Regions from separate parts of the Paraburkholderia sp. PREW-6R genome, predicted to be linked through region 1. Evidence: predicted binding sites of a transcription regulator. Region 1 holds the regulator's gene; each other region holds the start of a gene.

Region 1 (7,388 bases):
CGGCCCGAACCAGCCTTGCGCGCCGAACATCAGCACATAGATCAGGCCGGAGATCACGGGCGACACCGAGAACGGCAGATCGATCAGCGTCGTGAGCAGCGCCTTGCCGCGAAACTCGAATTTGGCGATGCACCACGACGCGGCCAGACCGAACACGAGATTCAATGGCACCGCGATCGCGGCGGTGATGACGGTCAGCTTGATCGCCGACAAAGCGTCCGGATCGGCGAGCGATTCCAGATAGAAACCCACGCCTTTGCTCAACGCCTGATAGAAAACGGCGACGAGCGGCACGACGAGAAAGAGCGCAAGAAACAGCAGCGCCACGCCCGTAAGCAGCCAGCGCACGACTGGCGCTTCGGTCACCGGATCGGGCCGGCGCGCGACGTTCAGCGGCGCGCGCGGCGCCACGGCCGCGGCCACGGCGGCTGTCGTACTGGCGTTATTCGGGCGATCAGCCTGACTTACCGGCTGATTCACGGGCTGATTCACCGGCTGATCGACGGGTTGATTCCGGGCCTGGTGGCTCATCGCGCACCTCCGCCGCTCGGCGGCCCATCTGCCGCGCTCTTTGCCGCGCTCTTTGCCATGTTGTCTGCCCCGCCATTGCCCGCAGCACCGGCAGCACCCGCAGCGCTCACATTAACGCTCGTCGCCACGTTCGACACGGCCGAAGCCACGCCCGCTGCCCCGCGCCCGGTGCGGCGCTGCAAATACCATTGCAGCGTGTTGATCAGCAGCAGCATCACGAACGACACCACCAGCATCACGACGGCGAGCGCGGTCGCACCCGCGTAGTCGTACTGTTCGAGCTTGGTGATGATCAGCAGCGACGTGATTTCGGATTTCATCGGCACGTTGCCCGCGATGAAAATCACCGAGCCGTATTCGCCGAGTGCACGGGCAAATGCCAGCGCGAAGCCCGTCAGCAAAGCCGGAAAGACGGCGGGCAGCACGACCCGGCGAAACGTCAGCCAGCGCGACGCGCCCAGGCACGCCGCGGCCTCTTCCTGCTCACGCTCGAACTCCTCGAGCACCGGCTGCACCGTGCGCACGACGAACGGCAAACCGATGAACGTCAGCGCGACCAGCACACCGGCCGGCGTGAATGCGATTTTGATGCCGAGCGGTTGCAGATACTGACCGATCCAGCCGTTGCCGGCGTACACGGCTGCGAGCGAAATGCCGGCCACGGACGTGGGCAACGCGAACGGCAGATCGACCACCGCGTCGACAATCCGCTTGAACGGAAACGTATAGCGCACCAGCACCCATGCGACCAGAAAGCCGAACACCGCATTGATCAGCGCGCCGCCCAGCGCCGAGAAAAACGTGAGCCGGTAGGACGCCAGCACGCGCGGCGAGCTGACGGCTCGGACGAACTGCGCCCAGTCGAGGGTGGCGGTTTTCAGAAAAGTCGCCGCAAGCGGAATCAGCACCACGAGGCTCAGGTAAGCCACCGTGATGCCGAGCGTCAGGCCAAAACCGGGCAACGCGCTCGGTTTTCGGAAGGTCAACGTGGTCATGCTGGGTACTCTTTCAGGTTAATGCCAGCCTGTTGCGGCCACCGGCCCCAAGCGGCCAGAAGCGCGCCCAAGGGCGCGCTCCGGTGTGACGCTCGACGCGTCGGTCGGCGCCGGCTGCGGCGCAGTTCCGTCATGGCGTCACTGCGGCTGGTAGATCGAATCGAACACGCCGCCGTCGGCAAAGTGCGTTTTCTGCGCGTTGGTCCATCCGCCGAACGAATCGTCGACCGTATAGAGCTTCAGCTTTGGAAACCTGGCAGTCAGCTCGGCCGGCACTTTGGTCGAACGCGGACGATAGAAGTTTTTCGCGGCGATCTCCTGGCCTTCCTCGCTATAGAGGAAGTTCAGATAGGCCTCGGCAACCTTGCGCGTGCCGTGCCGGTCGACCACCTTGTCCACCACCGCCACCGGCGGCTCGGCCAGAATGCTCACCGACGGCACTACGATCTCGAACTTGTCCGCGCCGAACTCCTTCTGCGACAGAAACGCCTCGTTTTCCCACGCGATCAGCACGTCGCCGATGCCGCGCTGCACGAAGCTGGTGGTCGCGCCGCGCGCGCCCGAATCCAGCACGCCGGCGTTCTTGTAAAGCTTGCCCACGAACTCCCTCGCCTTCTGGTCGTTGCCGCCCGGCTGATGTTCGGCGTACACCCACGCAGCCAGATAGTTCCAGCGCGCGCCGCCCGAAGTCTTCGGATTCGGTGTGACGATCGACACGCCCGGTTTGACGAGGTCATCCCAGTCCTTGATGTGCCTGGGGTTGCCCTTGCGCACCAGAAACACGATCGTCGACGTGTACGGCGACGCGTTGTCCGGCAGACGCTTCTGCCAGCCCTTGTCGATGAGACCCTTGCTGGCGAGCGCGTCGATGTCGTAGGCAAGCGCCAGCGTCACCACGTCGGCCTGCAAACCGTCGAGCACCGAGCGAGCCTGCGCGCCAGAACCGCCATGTGACTGTTTGAACGTGATCGTCTCGCCCGTTCTGGCTTTCCACGCTTTACCAAAAGCCGCGTTTTCGTCCTGATACAACTCCCGTGTCGGATCGTAGGACACGTTCAGCAACGTGGTATCCGCCGCCTGCGCCTGGGTGGCCGCGCCCAGTGCCGCGACCGCACCCGCGGCGCAGAATGCGAGCGCCGCGATCAGTTTTCCTGTTCTGCCTTTCAGCCCCGTGCCTTGATGGTTCATGCCAACTTTCTCCGCGTTGCGATGTGCTGAAGCTGCGTGTGATGTGTTTTTGTGTCGCCCTCACCTGTCTGGAGAAGCGACCCGCAGAGCAGTCTATCGAACGGCTTACATCATTAAAAATAATGTTTCTTCATGTTTTAATACGGAAAAGTGGTAACGACGGCGGCCGCCGGCGTTCATGCATCAAAGCCGCCGCTGGAGCGCCCGTGGACGGCGCTGCTGCGTCGCTCGCAGACAGGAACTTAAAGTAAAGCTTGAAATGCGCCGGATACTGTATAAAAATACAGTCACCTGTTCATCCATACAGTGGCGCCATGACCAAACTTACCGCACGACAGCAGCAGGTTTTCGATCTGATCCGCCGGGCAATTGAACGCACCGGCTTTCCGCCCACCCGCGCGGAAATCGCCGCCGAACTTGGGTTCAGCTCGGCGAACTCCGCAGAGGAGCATTTGAGAGCGCTTGCGCGCAAGGGCGTGATCGAACTCGCCGCGGGGGCGTCGCGCGGCATCCGCCTGCTGTCCACGCCGGAGGAGGCACCGCATCAGTTCACGTTGCCGCATGCCAGCATCATGCAACTGTCGTTGCCACTCATCGGCCGTGTCGCGGCGGGCAGTCCGATCCTTGCACAGGAACATATCTCTCAGCACTACGCGTGTGACCCGGCGCTGTTTTCGAGCAAGCCCGATTACCTGTTGAAGGTGCGCGGCCTGTCCATGCGTGACGCGGGAATTTTCGACGGCGACCTGCTTGCCGTCCAGAAGAAGAGCGAGGCGAAAGACGGCCAGATCATCATTGCCCGTCTCGGCGACGACGTGACCGTCAAACGCCTGAAGCGCCGGCCCAACGGGCTGGAACTGATTGCCGAGAACCCTGATTACGAGAATATCTTCGTCGAAACCGGCAGCGCGGAGTTTGCGCTCGAAGGGATCGCCGTCGGTCTGATCCGGCCTGGCGAGTTTTAAAGCAGCGGCTTTTGCGGCTTGCTGGTGGTGCCGACCGCGAGTTTGCGATGGTTGGTTATGGATCGGTCGTCGGCTGGCAATCGTCACCCTTTTCCCGTCATTGTCGCCTGCTTCATTACTGATCGAATCCCGTTTGCCCGGCGCCGCTAGCCTGCCGCTCGCTGCCCTGCCTGGTGCTCGGCTTCGCCGAACACAGTTGCCTCAACGTTGAATTGCCTGGAGAGTCTCATGGAACGTCTTGCCCGCCTGCTGCCCTTTCGCCAGTTTGGTCGCCTGCGCCATCTGCGCAAGCTCGTGCCCTGCTCGTTGACTGGCGCATCCAACGTGAGCACGCCTTCGCTGTTCGATCAGCCTGACGTCGCGATGCCCATGCTGCCGTCCGCGCTGCCGGCCTTTGCCCGGGTATCGTTGAACTCCGGCCTGAACACGGCCGAGCCCACGCGCCGGGCGCCGGTTCGGGTCTATCACGGGCCGTCGCGGCTCATCATGGTCGGCACGATGGACGCGGTATGCCGGATGATCGACCGCTGCATCGCAGACGAAGCCAACGTGCACGGCGCGGTGTTCGAATCCTGAGCACGGCGGCAATCAACGAACCGGGACTGGTAGGTAAGGGATCGTTTTGGCGTGGTCGAGGTCCACGTTAGATCCCACCTCACGGAGAGTGTCATTCGATGACAGTTCCAACAAGCACGAGTCCTGGCACGAGGCGTGGCACAAAGCGCGCGCTTATGGCCGCGCTGGTTGCGGTCGTGGTGATCGCGGCGTTAGGGCTGGGTTATGCGTCGCCGTATATTGCGTTGAATAACCTCAAACGCGCTGCGGACGCTCGCGACGCGGCAACCGTGAACCAGTACGTCGATTTTCCGGCCTTGCGCGACAGCCTCAAGCAGCAGGTGACCGCACTTTTGACCCGGCGGCTCGACGCGCAGAGCAATGGCAATCCGTTGGCTGCGATTGGCGCGATGATCGGCGTAGCGCTGGTCGGTCCGCTGGTGGACGCCTACGCCACACCGGATGGCGTCGCCGCGTTGCTCAATGGGATGCCGCCGCGTGGCAACCCTGGCGAGCGGCCGCAGGCGCCGCCGTTATCGTCGTCGCCGGCCGACAATCCGCAGGCGGCGACGCCGGTGACGCCAGCCGGCCCCGCTGCAGGCAACAATTCAAGCAACGGCGCGGCGAACAATGGCATTGGCAATGGCGCGGGCAACAACATGGCCGACAATCCAGCCGCCAACAGCAACACGCCGCCGCAGCCGCCGCAAACCACGGCTGGCTATCGGGGCATCAATGAATTTGTGGTCACCTACCAGCACGGCGCGGGCGACGCGCGTTATTCGGCGATCTTCCAGCGCGAAGGCCTGTTCACGTGGAAACTGGCGGCAGTCAACCTGAACGAATAAGTCTTTGAAATCCGCGCGCTCTGGAGCTTCCGGAGCGCGCCGTAGGCAGCAGTGCAATCCAGCCGTCAGGCCGCCGCCTGCTGTTGCTCCTGTGCCGAAGAGCACGCCACCAGAATGCTGCACGATATACGGTCGAGCAGCGGCGTGTTCCCCGCGCCCATCCACCATCGCGATAAGCCGGTACGGCAACGGTGGCCAACCACTACGAGGTCGACATGCAACTCGTTCGCAAGATTTGCGATTTCGTCGATCGGGTGGCCGAATGCGAAGTGGCCCTGCGCGGTCACCCCTCGCTCGGTCAGCCAGTCCACGCCCTCCTGAAGAATATCGCGCGCGGTTTTCTCGAAGCTGCCGCAGGCGACGTCGGTCAGCAGGCCCGCGCTTTGCGCAATGCTCGAACGCATATCGACGACAGACAGTAAATGCGTCTCCGCTTTGAGGTCCAAGGCCAAGTCCGCGCCGCAGCGTAACGCCTTGCGGCCCTCGCGCGAGCCGTCGTAGCACAGCAGGATTTTTTGGTAGCTCGCCATGATTTTCTCCCTTCGCGCAAAGCGCGCGTTGTCAATCAATCATGGTGCGCCGCAATTCAGCTTGCAAGGGATGGAAAACGCCAGGTGTGCGCCGCCAGACGCCAGACACATGCGGCCCGGCCCGCGGACTTTTTCCCACGCTGGCGGCCGGCCCGCCAGCCCTCCTTACCGCGCAGGGTGAAGCACCCGCGCTCGGCGGTTTGCGGCGCTGCGCGACGGCCGGCACGCCACGCTACGCAACCCTGGCGCCGCCGTGGTGCGAACCGCTTTACAGTTGCATCTGCATCTGCATCTTCAGCAACCATCACGCAGACGACTGGACGAAGCGCACCGACGCTTACCCCGGTCAGCCCAGGAGACTTTCGTTCCATGTCCGAAGTTGCCATCCAGTTTCAGAACGTCAGAAAGCGCTACGGCGACAAAACGGTCGTAGACGGTCTGTCGTTCCACGTCGATGCCGGCGAATGTTTCGGGCTGCTTGGCCCGAACGGCGCCGGCAAGACCACGACCCTGCGCATGCTGCTGGGTATCGCCGCGCCCGACGCCGGCGCGATCCGCCTGTGCGGCGAACCGATTCCGGACCGCGCACGGCTCGCCCGAACGCGCGTCGGCGTCGTCCCTCAATTCGATAATCTCGACCCCGACTTTACGGTGCGCGAGAACCTGCTCGTGTTTGGCCGCTATTTCGGACTGTCCGCCGCGCAGTGCCGGGACAGGGTGCCGCCCTTGCTCGAATTCGCGCGGCTCGAGTCCAAGGCTGACGCGCGCGTCAGCGAACTCTCGGGCGGCATGAAACGGCGCCTCACGCTTGCCCGCGCACTCGTCAACGATCCGGACGTGCTGATTATGGACGAGCCGACCACCGGGCTCGATCCGCAGGCACGGCATCTGATCTGGGAGCGCCTGCGCTCGCTGCTCGCACGCGGCAAGACCATTTTGCTCACCACGCATTTCATGGAAGAAGCCGAACGCCTGTGTCATCGTCTATGTGTGATCGAAGAAGGTCGCAAGATCGCGGAAGGCGCGCCGGGCGAGCTGATCGCGTCCGAAATCGGTTGCGATGTGATTGAGATTTTCGGTCCTGATCCGCTCGCGCTGCGCGACGAGCTGGCACCGCTGGTCGAACGAACCGAAATCAGCGGAGAAACGCTCTTCTGCTATGTGAACGATGCGCAGCCTGTGCACGCACGTCTGAAGCGGCGTACCGATCTGCGCTACCTGCACCGCCCGGCAAACCTTGAAGATGTATTTCTGCGGCTCACAGGCCGTGAAATGCAGGATTGATACGCCAACACCGAGACCCGCATGGACGCACGCTCATACGACAGGCGCGAAAGCACACGGAACAGCGCACCCGAACCATCGCCCGACTGCACCGCAGACACCGCACCCAGCCACGCGCCGTCCGCGCAAACGCCCTTCGCCGCGTTGCCGGCGAACGCAGTCAACTGGATCGCGGTATGGCGTCGCAACTATCTCGTGTGGAGAAAACTCGCCATCGCGTCGATGTTCGGCAATCTGGCCGACCCGATGATCTATCTGTTCGGCCTGGGCTTCGGACTCGGATTGATGGTCGGACATGTCGACGGCGTGTCGTACATCGCGTTTCTCGCGGCCGGCACCGTGGCGTCGAGCGTGATGATGTCGGCGAGTTTCGAGTCGATGTATTCGGGCTTCTCGCGCATGCATGTGCAACGCACATGGGAAGCGATCATGCATACGCCGCTCGCGCTCGGCGACATCGTGCTCGGTGAGGTGGTGTGGGCGGCCAGCAAG
Region 2 (7,388 bases), 1.0 Mb from region 1:
TAGCGCGCGTCATGGCCACGTACAAAAGGCGGCGCTCCTCGTCGATTTCCTCCTCGCTGCCGGTGCCCAGATCGGATGGAATACAGCCGTCGACGCCGTTCAGCACGAACACGTTGCGCCACTCCTGCCCTTTCGCCGAATGGATCGTCGACAGGATCAGATAATCCTCGTCGATCAGCGGTACACCGGATTCGTCGCTGGTGGCGTCAGGCGGGTCGAGCGTCAGTTCGGTGAGAAAACGTTCGCGCGACGCATAGGTGCCCGCAATGCTTTCCATTTGCAGCACGTCCGCGTGACGGACCGCCGCGTCCTCGTGATTGCGCTCGAGGTGCGGCTCGTACCACCGCCGCACCATTTCGAATTCCGCGGGCCACGGCGTCTGCCGTCCATACACGCTCGACATCAGCTTGACGAACGGGTGCCAGTCTTCCTGCGCGCGTGGCGGCGGAGCAAACGCGGCAAGCACGTTGCCGGCGGTTTCGACGGGATTGCCCGCGCCCGCGCCCGCGCGCGCGGCGATCTCGTCGAGCACCTTCGCGGCCGTGGCCGGCCCGACACCCGGCAGCAATTGCACGACCCGAAACCCGGCGACGCGGTCGCGTGGATTCTCCGCCCAGCGCAACACCGCGAGCACGTCTTTCACATGCACGGAATCGAGGAATTTCAGGCCGCCGAATTTGACGAACGGGATGTTGCGGCGGGTCAGTTCGACTTCGAGCGCGGCGCTGTGATGCGCAGCCCGGAACAGCACTGCCTGCGACTTCAGTTTCATACCCTGTTCGCGCGCCTCCAGCACCTGCTCGACGATGTAGCGCGCCTGATCCGCTTCATCGGCGACCGTGACGATGCGCGGACGCTGCGCCGATGTCTTGTCGGTCCACAGGTTCTTGGTGTAGCGCTCGCTGGCCAGCTCGATTACTGCATTCGATGCCGCGAGAATCGGGCTGGTCGAGCGGTAGTTGCGCTCCAGCGTGATCTGTCTCGCAGGCGGGTCGAAGTGCGCGGGAAAGTCGAGAATGTTGCGCACGGTCGCGCCGCGAAACGAATAGATGGACTGCGCGTCGTCGCCGACCACCGTCAGGCCGCGGCCGTCCGGCTTCAGCGCGAGCAGGATGGACGCCTGCAGGCGGTTGGTGTCCTGATACTCGTCGACCAGCACGTGATCGAAACGGCCCGACAGGTCGGCGGCGATGGCAGGCTCCGCGGCCATGTGCGACCAGTAGAGCAGCAGGTCGTCGTAATCGAGCACGCTTTGCTTCTGCTTGGCCTCGACATAGGCCGCGAACAGCATGCGCAGATCGGCTTCCCACTCGCGGCACCATGGGAATGCGGTGTTGAGCACGTGTGACAACGCCGCGCCCGTGTTCACCACCCGCGAATAGATCGCGAAACACGTGCCTTTCGCCGGAAAGCGCCGCTCCTTCGCCGACAAACCGAGTTCGTGGCGCACGAGGTTCATCAGGTCGGCCGAGTCTTCGCGGTCATTGATCGTAAAAGCGGGGGCAAGGCCGATCAGGTCGGCGTATTCGCGCAACAGCCGCGCGCCGACGCTATGAAACGTGCCCGACCAGGTGAGTCCTTGCGCGAGCGCAGCCCTTGAGCCAAGCGCGGCGCCGGCAATACGCGTCACGCGCCGCGTCATTTCGAGCGCCGCACGGCGCGAAAAGGTGAGCAGCAGGATACGGCGCGGATCAGCGCCCTTCACGACCAGGTTGGCGACGCGATGAGCCAGCGTATTGGTCTTGCCGGAACCCGCGCCCGCAATTACGAGCAACGCGCCCGGCGGCGTATGAGGCGAGTCCGCACCATATTCGACGGCTTCGCGCTGCGCGTCGTTGAGCTTGGCCAGCCAGCTGGCGGTGTCGGATGGCGGCGGCGATTCGGCGACAGAGAGCACGTTGGATTCGGGCGTTCAATGGATTCAGGATGGCGACGCATACTGTATATCCATACAACCTCACTTCACAAGCGACCCTTTTTTCTGGCGGCACGATCGGAGCGCGCACGCCGGCTACGCGGCCCGTGTTTGCTCAGGCGGATTGCTTGTTGACCGAAACCGCGCACCGCCGGTTCAGGCAAAGCAATGGCCCGTGCGCGCAGTCGCAGACGGGCCATTGGACGATGAAAACGAGCGCAATTTACACAATTAAGCGCGAACCCTATCGTCAGTCCTGCTTCTTTGCGTCCTTCACCGCGGCGTCGGCGTTCGCCTTGTCGGCGTCGGCCTGCGCATCGGTCTTTTTCTTGTCAGCCTTGGCTTGTGCGACAGCCGCCTTCTTGTCGGCCTTGGCCTGTTCCTTGGCCGCTTTCTTGTCAGCGTGGGTTGCCGGCGCAGCGGTCGGATCGCTCGCCTGAGCGAACGCAACCGACGACACGCAGCCGGCAAGCAGCGCGGCAACAATCTGATGCTTCGTAGCTCGAGTGATAGTCATGCGATACCTCCTTGCACCGTAACAGCAACGTTGAGCTCGCAACGTTAAACAGTTTCAACTCGCGCGGCGGCATGGCGGCAGCACGATCAGCCGCCACGCTGGAATTTCACCGGCGCATTCGTCAGCGGGCCTGACGCCCGCTGTTCGATGCCTGCCGTTGTGGTGTTAGTGCTTCGCGTCCGTGCCGTCCGTCGGGTCAGCGGGTTGGCCCTGCATGTTCATTTTCATTTCGTTGTTGGCAGTCTGCTTATCCGCCTTCTGGTTGATCTTGGCGTCGCGCACCTGCTCCTTGTATTGCGCCTTGGCGGCCTTCTGCTGTTCCTTCAGTTCAGCCTTGGACGCCTTCTTTGACGCGCGATACTCGGCGTTCGCCTGCGCATTGGCGTTGCGCTTCTGAACCAGCGGGTCGGTCGAGCCCGGCGCCGTCAGACGCATCGGCGGCGGGGTGACGGGCTGCGCGCCCGGCGCTGCAGGCGCGACGTCCGCACCTTGGGTCTGAGCCTGCATTTGTCCGTCGGCGCCCGGCTGCGCAGTTTGCGCGACAGCAGCGGTAGCGGCAAAGGCGCTCAGGGCGGTACCAATCAGAAGCGTGCGAATCTGGGTCATGTTAAGTCCTCTCTAGAGTTGTTATGACGCGGGCGTCATAGCGGCGGTCCGTCAATATGAAAAGCGTTCATGCGCTTTGCCCGGTCTGACTTTCACTTGAATACAGCGAACTTTACTACTGGTCTTCACTTTACGAGTGGAAAACTCGGACTGCGACTACTGTTACGCAAGGTTTCACTTTCCGACAAATGGATAACAACTGCTTGCAACTGCTTGCGCCATCCGGAAACTCACGGCGCGGTTTATCCAGGGCAAGCTTCTGGCTTATCATGCGAACCCCCGCCTGAAGGTGCAAACGACATGCCCAACCTGGATTTCACGCTGACCGGCGACTACGTCGAACTGCATAATCTCCTGAAGATAACGGGACTTGCGGACAGCGGCGGCTCCGCCAAGATGATGGTGGCGGACGGTGTAGTAACCGTCGACGGCCGCGTCGAAACACGTAAAACCTGCAAAATCCGCGCGGGACAGGTCGTGCTGCTAGGCGACACGCGAATCGCAGTGCACGAGGCCTGATGCGCCGCCTCGACCCGCGGCCGCCCACTCTCACCCGCCACGCCGCCGACACCGCGCGCCTCGCCGCGCCGCTCGCCATCGCGCAGCTGTCGCAAATGGCGATGGGCGTCACCGACACGATCCTGCTCGGCTCGCTCGGCCCGGATGCGCTCGCCGCCGGCGGCCTCGGCGCAAATCTGTTTTTCGTCGTGGTCACGCTGCTACAGGGCGTGCTGACGTCCGTGAGCGTAAGCGTCTCGCATGCACGCGGCGCCCGCGACGAGGAGCGCGTGCCGCACATCTACTGGACGGCGCTTGTGATGTCGGTGCTGCTCGCGCTGCCCGCGTTCATCCTGCTTTCGTTCGCCACACCCGTGCTGCTCGCGTTCGGCGAACCTGCGCTGCTTGCGCACAATGTCGGCGAATACGCGTCCGTGCTGCGCTGGGGCGCGCCCGGCAGCCTGATCGGCGTGGGACTGATGCGTTCGTTCCTGCCCGCAATCGGCGCGGCCAAACGGCTGCTGTGGGTGTCGCTCGTGAGCGTCGGCGTGAACGGCGTTCTGAACTATGGGCTGATCCACGGGGCGTATGGCCTGCCGCGCCTCGGCTTCGTCGGCTCGGCGGCCGCCACGTCGATCACCGTCTGGGCAAGCGCGCTCGTGTTGATGGCGCTGCTGCATCTGCGCCCGCGTTTCCGGCACTTCGTCGTCGCCACGCGGCCGAACGTGCCGTTAATGGGCGAACTGTTCGGCATCGGCTGGCCGGTTGCGATCACCTACGGCGTCGAGTCGACGCTTTTTCTCGCCACCGGCCTGATGGTCGGCCTGCTCGGCGAGTCGCAACTGGCCGCGCATCAGATCGCATTGAACGTGGCGTCGGTGGCCTTCATGGTGCCGCTCGCGATCGGTCAGGCCGCCAATGTGCGGGTGAGCTTCTGGTCCGGCGCCGGGCAGCCGCTCGCCGCGCGGCATGCCGGCTTCGTTGCGCTGGCACTGGGCGTCGCGTTCATGACGCTGTCGGGAATCGTACTGATCGCCGCGCCGCGCTGGATCGTCGGCCTGTATCTGCATCTCGACGACCCCGCCAACGCCGCGACAGTGAAGCTGGCGAGTTCGCTGCTTGGCGTCGCAGCAATTTTCCAGATCGTCGACGGCATGCAAACGGTCGGCTCGGGGTGTCTGCGCGGCCTCAAAGACACGCGCGTGCCGATGATCGTCGCGGCGTTCGGTTACTGGGCGATCGGTTTTCCGACCGGCTACACGCTGGCGTTTCACTTCGGACTCGGCGCGCGCGGTTTGTGGTGGGGACTGGCGGCCGGCCTCGCGAGCGTGGCGCTTCTGATGACCTGGCGTTTTCATCGGCTCTCGAGGACCCCCAAACCGTAGGCCTCGCTGCGCAATTACGGCGCAATATTTTCGCGCTCACGCCTCGCTGAGACCACCGGTCGGCGAGCCATCCGACCGGGTTCGACTCACGCAATAAAACATATCAGGAGATTCACGTCATGCTTGCCCGCGTCACCCGCTTATTCCCGCTCTGGGCGGTGCTCGTTTCGATCGCCGCCTACTGCTCGCCCGTTTCGTTCGCGGGCGTGGCGCCGCACGTCACCACGCTGTTGACGATCATCATGCTCGCAATGGGCGTCACGCTATCCGTGGCCGATTTTCAGCGGGTGTTCACGCGCCCTGCGCCGGTCATCGCCGGAATCGTGCTGCACTACCTCGTGATGCCGCTCGCCGCGTGCGCGATCGCCAAAGCGCTGCGCATGCCGCCCGATCTCACCGCCGGCATGGTACTGGTCGGCAGCGTGGCGAGCGGCACGGCGTCGAACGTGATGATCTATCTGGCGCGCGGCGACGTTGCGTTGTCGGTGACGATCAGCGCGCTCTCGACGCTCGTCGGCGTGTTCGCGACTCCGCTGCTCACGCGTCTTTACGTGGACGCGTCGATTGCCGTCGACGTGCACGGCATGCTGATGAGCATCCTGCAGATCGTCGCGCTGCCGATCGTGGTCGGGCTCGTGATCAACCATCTGTTCGGCCGGGCCGTGCGCAGGATCGAACCGGTTCTGCCGCTGGTTTCGATGGTGGCGATCCTGCTGATCATCGGCGCGGTGGTGGGCGGCACGCAGAAGAGCATTGCGTCGGTGGGTCTCGTGGTGATGCTGGGCGTGGTGCTGCACAACGGCATCGGCCTCCTTGGCGGCTATTGGGGCGGCCGTCTGCTCGGTTTCGACGAAGCCGTCTGCCGCACGCTCGCCATTGAAGTCGGCATGCAGAACTCGGGGCTCGCCGCCACGCTCGGCAAACTCTATTTCACGCCGATCGCCGCGTTGCCCGGCGCGCTGTTCTCGGTGTGGCACAACCTTTCGGGTTCGCTGCTCGCGGGATATTGGGCCGGACGTCCGGCAAAAGGCTCGACACAGCGGGATGAAGTGCGCGAGCCGAATATCAGCCGAAGCTAGGGCTTGACCTGAATGGGCGTGCCCTGTTCGCCAGCGCACGCCCGTGCCCCGACTCGATGCGAAGAACAGCGCCCGCTCGCCTGATTCCCCTTAGAATGCTTTGCACAACAGCGTGCGTGATTGCGCGGCGTTGTCATGAGAATTCGCGAATAACGGAGAACCAGCGTGTCGGGGCATCACAGTCAGAACAACAGCGCACTGCAACGCACGTGCGCATTCAGCACTACTGCTAGACATTTCTTCCTCTTGTGTTTTGCGACGGCATTTTTGACTGCCTGCGCGACGAAGCCGCCCGCCACCGCGTATGACAGGCACATCAGTCATGCACTGCCTGTCACCGAAAGCACGCCGCTGCGCAGCGCGCTCGCGCCGCTCGAAGCCGCGCATCCTGACGAGTCCGGCTTCCGCGTGCTGTCGAGCGGCACCGACGCGTTGCAGATGCGCATCGCTCTGGCCCGCGCGGCGACGAGGACGCTCGACATGCAGTACTACATTGCGAACGAGGACACCACCGGCAAGCTGCTGCTCGGCGCGGCGCTCTATGCAGCCGATCATGGTGTCCATGTGCGCATGCTGGTCGACGACCTGAACTTCAAGGACATCGACCGCGTGATGGCGGGACTGAATGCGCACCAGAACATCGAGATTCGCGTGTTCAATCCGTTTGGCAGTGCGCAGGAAGGCGTATTCGAACGCACGACGAACGTATTCACGCAGATCGGCCATTTCACGCGGCGCATGCATAACAAGGCGATGATCGCGGACAACCAGATCGCCATCGTGGGCGGCCGCAATCTCGGCGACGAATATTTCAACGCAAGCGAAACGCTGCAATTCCGCGACCTCGACGTGCTGGCCGCCGGCCCCATCACCGCCGACATCTCCGCGAGTTTCGACGATTACTGGAACAGCAGCATCTCGTATCCGCTCAGCGTGTTGAACAAGCAGAAGTTCGACGCGAAGGAACTGGACCAGACGCGCGACGACTTGCGCCAGCACTGGCGCACCCATGCCGACCCGTACAACGCGAAGCCGTTGAATGCCACGCCGCTCGCGTCGCAGATCAGCGGCGAGCAGCTTGGGCTGACGTGGGCGCGCGCCGAGTTCAAAGCGGACGAACCGGAGAAAATCGAGCACCCGTCGCCGGATTACGTAAGCCCGCCGATGAAGCGCCTCGCCGAGCTCATGCACGACGCGCAGAAAGATTTCCTCATCGTGTCACCCTACTTCGTGCCACACGAAGCGGGAGTGAAGTCGATCGGCGGCTTGACGCAGCGGGGCGTGCGCGTCGCGATCCTGACCAATTCGCTCGCCGCGACGGACGCCGTCGCCGTGCAGGCCGGCTACAGCCCGTTCCGGGTGCCGCTGCTGGAACAGGGCGCGGAGCT
Region 3 (7,388 bases), on a different replicon from region 1:
TCTCGTACGTTTGGGAATCCTCCGGTGGAATGTCCTGCATTTCGAAGCGCTCGCCCCGCTGCTCTGACACGATGTCCAGCGTCCGACGGATGGCCGACAGCATGCCAAGCGCGAGCACGTCAATTTTCAGAAGACCAAGCGCCTCAAGGTCATCCTTGTCCCATTCGATGACGGACCGGTCCGCCATGGCCGCATTCTCGACAGGGACAAGCCGCGTGAGTTTGCCCCGACTGATAACGAAGCCGCCTGAGTGCTGCGACAGGTGGCGCGGAAAGCCAAGGAGCTGGGAAGCGAGCCGCGCCCACGCCTGGATGAGCGGCTTCTCCGGGTCGAGCCCGGACTCGGCGAAGCGCTTGAGGAGGTCCTGGCTAGTGTCGAACCACTGATGGCTTTTTGCGACGAGGTCAACAATCTGGGGGTCAACGCCAAGTGCCTTGCCGGTTTCACGCAGCGCACCCCGGGGCCGGTATGTTGAGACTGCTGCAGCAATCGCTGCGCGGTCGCGGCCGTACTTGCGGTAGATATATTGAATCACCTCTTCGCGCCGCTGGTGTTCGAAGTCGACGTCGATGTCCGGCGGCTCACCGCGCTCCTTGCTGATGAACCGCTCGAACAGCATGTTGCCGCGCGCGGGGTCCACCTCGGTCACACCCAGGCAATAACAGACTGCGGAATTGGCGGCCGACCCACGACCCTGGCAAAGGATATGCTGACTGCGTGCGAAGCGAACAATGTCGTACACAGTGAGAAAGTACGGCTCGTACTGTAGCTCGGCTATGAGCTCCAGCTCGTGCTCAATCTGCTCCTGCACCTTGTGCGGGATGCCAGACGGAAAGCGTCGCTGCGCGCCGATGTAGGTTTCCTGCCGGAGATAGGCTTTCGCGGTGATGCCTGCGGGTACCAGCTCGTCTGGATATTCATAGCGAAGCTCATCGAGCGAGAAGGTACAGCGGCTCGCAATGTCGACGGTCGCTGAGAGTGCTTCTGCCGGGTACAGGTTCGCAAGCCGGAGCCGGGACCGCAGATGCTGTTCGGCGTTTGGCGCAAGCTCGTAACCGCATTCGTGTACGGATTTCCCGACGCGGATGGCGGTCATCGTATCCTGAAGTGGCTTGCGCGAGCGCACATGCATGACGACATGCCCCAACGCCACCACGGGTACATCCATGCTGCGCGCGATGAATTCGACCGAGCCACGGTGAATGTCATCCATCGCGCGCTGGTGAAGCACCAACCCTACCCAGGCGCGGCCCGTGAATGTATCGTTCAGCCACTCGACCTGTGCGGCAAGGACATCCTCGCTGGCGGGAAAATCCGGCACAAGAATGGCGAGGCAGTCCGGCATACCGCGAAGGTGTCGATATTCCTTCTCGGGACGCGAGAGGTCCTGTGGCGTCAGGCGATATTCGCCCTTGGCCGCCCGGGTACGGGCAAGCGTAATCAGCTCGGACAGGTTGCCGTACCCCTCGCGGTTTCTGGCCAGCAGGATAATTCCGAATGCAGGCGAGCCGTCGGCATTGACCAGCCGGAAGAACGAGCCGACGATAAATGGCAGCTTTGCTTCCTTCGCGGCGACATGCGCACGCACAACACCCGCTAGCGAACATTCGTCTGTGACAGCCAGCGCCGAATATCCTAGCTGTGCCGCGCGCTCAGACAGTTCCTCGGCATGCGAAGCGCCGTGCAGGAAGCTGAAATTCGAGAGGCAGAAAAGCTCGGCATACGCCGGAAGGACATTGAAGGTAGTCTCCATGGCGCATCAGCCGAACAGTCCGTGAAGGAACCATCGCTGCTCTTCCTCGGCATCCCGGCTGCTGACGCGCTCGCGATATATCCAGTAGCAACTCTGGTCTTCCCCTTGCGCCACAAAATAGTCGCGCGTTACGAGCTCACCATCAAACCAGCCGGCCTCGATGCGTTCACCGGGCGACACCATCCGCAGTGGGGACCCATAGAAAGGACGATGCTGGCGCATCAGCAGTCTCACCGGGCTGTCCAGCATCCACGTCGGCCTCGGCAAACCGTGCGGAAGTGCTCCCTGCTTCGACCTGAGTGTCACCGGCACCCAGCGGTTGGCGACCTCCGGGCGATGGTCGGCAGTCGGTGCCGGCCGGAGAACGTTATCTTCGCCAAGTCGAGCAACGAGCAGCTCAAGAAGGCGCGCGTGGTCTTCCTTGGAACCGCCCGGCTCCGGGAACAGCGTATCGGATGCCGGTGCCGCGGACTCCACTTTCGATGCATCGAGCCGCAACGCGATAACCGGCGCAGCCAGCTCAATCCGGTGCAACCGCTCTTTCAGCAGCCTGACGAGATGCTCCTCCTTCCAGGTCGGCTCGCCCAGCGCGACGTCAATGGCCGTCGGGTCCATAGCGTCGCGCCCACGTTCATGTTCGAGCAGCAGTCTGACAGCCGTGACCGCAAGCTGCCTGGCGCAGAGCCAGCCACACAGTTGCACAATGAGCCGATGGGCCCCGAAGACTGCGCCGTCCGCATCCTCAAGCCGGTCAGGCATTTCAATGCGCGCGGAAAAAGTGGGCGGGAGTTCCAGCCAATCGAATAGTTCGGGCGCGGTGCCAAATGCCCGGTCGAGCGAGTCGAGCAGATGTTCACCACAGCGACGCTGCAGGCCGGCGCGGGGCAAACGCCTGATGTCCGCAATGGTCTCGCAGCCAAGTCCGGAGAACCAGTCTCCGAACGGACGAACTTCGGGAACGGCCATCATCGGTAGTGCCGCCAGTCGTTGCTCAAGTGACGCGAGCTTGAGCACGCGACGGTTCCCAAACTTTGCGAGTAGCCATGCACCCTGGCCGGTCGGCGAAGCGCTGATGCGCGCGGTAAGTCCGAGCGTTCCGAGAACAGCCTTCGCTTCCCGGCACAATGCGAGCAACCCGCCGAAGAGTCGCAGACTCGCGCCGACCTCCGCCACGACTGTCGCTTCGTCAAGCAATGCGACCTCAGGTGAAAAGCGCATCAGGGCAACGCCCACCTCCCTCTGTGCCGCGGCCTCCCTGGCGGCATCACGTTCATGCATCTCCGTTTCCGGCGATAGTGTCAGCACGCCACCGCGCTTCATTCCGGGGCGCACGCCAGCTGCACGAGCGGTGCTGTCGGTAATGACCACCTTGTCTTTCTCCAGGACCGCACTTCCGTGCTGGGGCTCAGGTGACCACTTCGGTCGGAACACCTCGAGCGGCAACTTCGGCAAGTGGACGGCGAGAAAGACGCGCATGTCGGGAAAGCAATACAGGAGTAGGTTGAAGGGGAATCGACAGCGGCTCTGCGCGGGCGGGCCCTCGTCGTTTCACGATGTCGACGGTCAGACCGTCGGCTGATGGTCTTAACGCCAGCCGTAACAATGCGGGCGACGAATCCTGTGCGGCGGCAAGCGGCCTGACCATCACGAAAAGCGTTTCCGACGACTGCGCTGCTAAATGCAGGCGCCGCAGCGATGAGGCCTGCGCGTACTGCGCCCAGAAAATGAGCGCACCGCAGCTGCCTGCCCGCAGAATCTGCTCCGCCGACCAGAGCGCATCTGCGGTCTTCCGCGCTTTCACCCGCATCACCTGGTCAATGGGAAGTCCAATGTAGCTCAGCCCAAGTCCATCCGGGGTGTGCGGTGGCTGCACAAACGCAACCGGGCGGTTGCCCGAACCACTGAGCGCAGGGCGCAACAGTCGCAGTTCCCCGACCCCGGCCTGCTGGACCATCAGGTCGACAAGCGCACCGACCGGCCAACCGCCGCCCGGGAGCTCGGCTGACAATGCGGCATAGCCGGTCTCAACGACCCGCCCACGGCCGCGCGCGAGCTGGGACGCGCGCCACAGGGACGGATGTATCTCTTCGGCCGTGACAGTAGCGCTGGACATATGAGAAAAGAAAACCTGTATATTTATACAGTATGCTACACGCAAATTCGTAGGTGCGAACTGTCACTTTTTAAGGAACGGGGCGACGCGACGTTCATCGCGCGGCATCAGGCCCCTCTCCTGTGTTCAGATGAAGTCCATCGTGAGCGCAGATGTATGGGTCCCGCCTTATATAGGGCATCGACAGGCCTGACCGTCCGATGCGAGGGCAAAAGTGGGCGACTGATTTCGTTCAGGAGTTGCGGAAGATTGACGCTACGTTGAAGATGGCCGGTATCGACACTGCGCGTAAGCAGCAGGCATGTGTCGAACCGCCCCGCTTTACACAATCAACGATAAACAGGAATAGCAGACCTTCAAGGTCGACCGATGCAAACCGACCAATACCGCGGATACACGTTGTGGGGCCATGCCATCGTGCAGCAGGAAGAAGGCATGCACCGGGAGCGCTTCGCCGGGAGCGGCACCATCATGCGCGACTCGAAGGTTGTAGTGGCCTCTGGAGTGCTTGGCGCCTTTGATACTGATGAAGAGGCAGAATCGGCCGGCCTGTCTTGGTGTCGTGCGTGGGTCGATAACCACGGCTAGCGACTGGTCTCGCAAAACATCCCCTCCTGCGCCAGTGCTGGCACCGCCGAGGCTGATTGGTCCCCCTGACGGGAAAGCCAGTCCGATGCTTTTTTCAACCGACCATGCAGCGATCGGCCAGACGCGACCCCAAACGGTCCTAAAGACATCTTTTCTTAACGGCGGCTCCTTAAAGGAGTGAAGCGGCCTTCCGTTCGTTAAACAACGACATGAAGACACACCTCAAGTTCCCGCTTTAGAGGCCGTTATTCGCCTTGACGGAGCGCAGCTCCGCCAAGCCGCCCTCGCCCTTAATCGACGCGAGAAATGCAACACCACCGTCGGCCAATCCTTCGATCCTCCAATCGATGAAACTAATCGTCGCACTCACCGCCATTACTGTCCTGACAGCCTGCACATCGATCTCGGAAGTCTCGCCGGCCGGAGACGGACATTACACCGTAACAACGCAGGTACGCGGCGGAATGACTCCTTGGGGAGAGATCAAGGCGTCAAGTCTGAAACGTGCTGACGAGTACTGCAGGCAAGAGGGAAAGCAGATGCATCAGGTCGACATGCAGACGCACGGCGTTCGCGGCTGGACGCCTCAAGAGGCAGAACTGACATTCGCGTGTGTGTCCGGCTAGAGGCAACATGCTGGCGGCCGACTTAAGACGTCAACCTTTCGCCGGCACGCGGTAATGGCTCCGACCGCCTGGACGGAAAAGCGCAGATCGCGAAATTCTGAAGATTCGACTGGCGAAGTGATGCGACTGTGCGTCCGCTTTCAGATTCGCAATGTCGTCAGCGTCGGACAGCAATCGCCCCGAAGCTGACGGTTGCTGAAACGAACACTTAACGGCTGGAAGCACCGTGGTTCGGTCAGTCAGGCCGGTGTTAAGCAACAGCCAATTGTCAGCGCTCTTTTCCGAAGAACTGATTCAGGTACATATCGCTAGCACGCGCGCCCCCACTTCCCCTTCAACAGCCATGGTCGAGACAGCGTGGAGGCCCAGAAGAGTCTCGCGTACGGCATGGAGCCGCTCCGTTACACCAATGACGGCTGCGGCATCGATCATGTCGATGCAGGCCGAAAGGACCGTTGAGCATCCTGGGTCGATCTCGCAGTACGCGTCCCGGTGCAGCGTTTCGGGCTTCTGGACATATTAATGACGGCTCCACGGTTCGTCCGGCTTGATTCCAGGGTTCGTGGACCCTATTTTGACGGTCCAAGGACGGTCACAGGGTTGCAAGGATTTTTTATTAAAAACTTGCGCAATAGAGTTGCAACCCCGCGTTGGTTCTAAACTGCAAAGCGCGCCCCGGGCAGGCGCTGCCAATTTGGTGTAATATGGATGCCAAATGGCAGGAGGTGCTATGACCGTCATCGAGAAGATTTCTGCAGATTCGTTGTTGGGCGGACGCGCGGTCTTGCGCCGTGCCCCTCGGTCGGGTCTCGAATGGGTCGATATCGTCCGTCACGGCATCTCCTCCCAGGCGCTCGACTCAATGCTCAAATCCATTGCAATCTCGCAGTCAGAACTGGCGCAGGCGCTCGATATACCCGAGCGCACCTTGGCGCGGCGCAAGCGCGAAGGCGTCTTCAGCCGCGAGGAGTCGGCCAAATTACTGCGGCTTGCGCGTGTCGCGGCGCGCGCGGCGGAGGTATTTGAAGATCTCAATCTGGCCATCGGGTGGCTCAAGTCGCCGGCGGCCGCACTAGGTGATGCTACCCCGCTCAGCCTTCTCGATACGGACATTGGGGCCGATAGCGTGATGGATACGCTCGGGCGCCTCGAGCATGGTGTTTTTGCATGACCTTGACGGTATGGCGGGTAGTGACAGCGCGGTATGCTGATAACGCCTTCTCCGGCGAAGGCGCGCGACTTTATGGTGGGCGGTGGAACCCGAAAGGCGTCGCGCTCATATATACAGCACAGACCCAATCACTGGCACTCCTCGAGATGCTCGTGCAGGACTCACCGCTGCGAGCACGATATGTGATGATCCCAGCCCAGATTCCTGAGATCCTGATCGAGCGCGTGGATGCTACAGATTTGCCGCCCGACTGGCGGGATCTCAGTGCACGGACCGAGCTGCAACAGATTGGTGCCAGGTGGGCGCAGAAGCTGACGAGCGCAGTGCTTGCAGTGCCGAGCGCGGTCGTCCCTGCTGAAGCCAACTATCTGCTGAACCCTGGTCATCCAGACTTCTCGCAAATCGCAATCGGGAGGCGCGATGAATGGGAGACTGATCCGCGGTTGTTAAGGCGCGCCGCTCGAAACGATGCTTGACGATGTGTCCGCGAGCGGTCGACGGGCACCGTTGATCCGGCGACCAGGTGATCCGTTCTGAACTTACGCTTGACGAGTAGACACCGGATAACGGGGTGGGACGATGCTTTAACGACTCGTCTAGTCGTTCGGTTTCCGATGTACTGAACATACATCTAATAAGCCAGATTTTCGGATAACGGCAAAGCTGTAATGTCGTACCTGGACAAAGTTGGAATTTCGCTTGTCATACTGGCCGACCTTTGACGGGAGGCTCGCATGACGACATCTAGAACGATCACCATAACGATCCGCGAGGTTGACCGGCTCAGGACGATCCAGTTGCTGGTCGATGGCATGCTAATGACGTTGCAGGCTGCGCAACGGCTCCATCTGAGCCGGCGTCAGGTTGAGCGGCTGATCGTCCGCTATCGCAGCCAGGGCGCTTCGGAATTGCTGTCACGGCATCGTGAGCACCCGGGCGCCTAACTTGGCAGACGGCGTGGGCGAGCTGGTCCGGATCGACTGCTTTGGCAAGGTGCCACGGAGCGCCTTCAATGCGCACCGGCCGCTCCGTGAGGATGAGAATCTCGACACGATCCTGACGTGGCGTGAACCGCGGCGCGTCACGCGTTCTCTGACGCTGCAGTACAACCGGGAAATCTACCTGCTCGATGACACA

Evidence for each region. Region 1 encodes LexA, which represses DNA repair genes until DNA is damaged. Its sites were predicted from a motif close to ACTGTATNNNNATACAGT; they were not measured.
Region 2: a site for LexA is predicted at 1,939-1,956, ahead of AAGS40_RS10585 (ATP-dependent helicase). Genes of this name have one in related genera too.
Region 3: a site for LexA is predicted at 3,881-3,898, ahead of imuA (translesion DNA synthesis-associated protein ImuA). Genes of this name have one in related genera too.

Annotation. Positions count from the first base shown of each region.
Region 1 covers NZ_CP155073.1:1,419,537-1,426,924, reverse strand. Annotated here, with positions in the region: gene cysW (sulfate ABC transporter permease subunit CysW) at 1-531, opposite strand, end outside; partial or broken gene cysT (sulfate ABC transporter permease subunit CysT) at 690-1,526, opposite strand; gene AAGS40_RS06180 (sulfate ABC transporter substrate-binding protein) at 1,665-2,714, opposite strand; gene lexA (transcriptional repressor LexA) at 3,029-3,679, shown strand; gene AAGS40_RS06170 (hypothetical protein) at 3,908-4,255, shown strand; gene AAGS40_RS06165 (DUF2939 domain-containing protein) at 4,411-5,082, shown strand; gene AAGS40_RS06160 (universal stress protein) at 5,148-5,612, opposite strand; gene nodI (nodulation factor ABC transporter ATP-binding protein NodI) at 5,982-6,896, shown strand; gene AAGS40_RS06150 (ABC transporter permease) at 6,918-7,388, shown strand, end outside.
Region 2 covers NZ_CP155073.1:2,441,196-2,448,583, forward strand. Annotated here, with positions in the region: gene AAGS40_RS10585 (ATP-dependent helicase) at 1-1,897, opposite strand, end outside; gene AAGS40_RS10590 (hypothetical protein) at 2,166-2,432, opposite strand; gene AAGS40_RS10595 (hypothetical protein) at 2,598-3,038, opposite strand; gene AAGS40_RS10600 (RNA-binding S4 domain-containing protein) at 3,339-3,557, shown strand; gene AAGS40_RS10605 (MATE family efflux transporter) at 3,557-4,921, shown strand; gene AAGS40_RS10610 (bile acid:sodium symporter family protein) at 5,041-6,000, shown strand; gene AAGS40_RS10615 (phospholipase D family protein) at 6,199-7,388, shown strand, end outside.
Region 3 covers NZ_CP155076.1:197,349-204,736, forward strand. Annotated here, with positions in the region: gene AAGS40_RS30010 (error-prone DNA polymerase) at 1-1,753, opposite strand, end outside; gene AAGS40_RS30015 (DNA polymerase Y family protein) at 1,760-3,229, opposite strand; gene imuA (translesion DNA synthesis-associated protein ImuA) at 3,159-3,866, opposite strand; gene AAGS40_RS30025 (hypothetical protein) at 4,236-4,454, shown strand; gene AAGS40_RS30030 (antitoxin Xre-like helix-turn-helix domain-containing protein) at 5,811-6,251, shown strand; gene AAGS40_RS30035 (RES family NAD+ phosphorylase) at 6,248-6,727, shown strand; gene AAGS40_RS30040 (helix-turn-helix domain-containing protein) at 6,986-7,195, shown strand; partial or broken gene AAGS40_RS30045 (ISNCY family transposase) at 7,236-7,388, shown strand, end outside.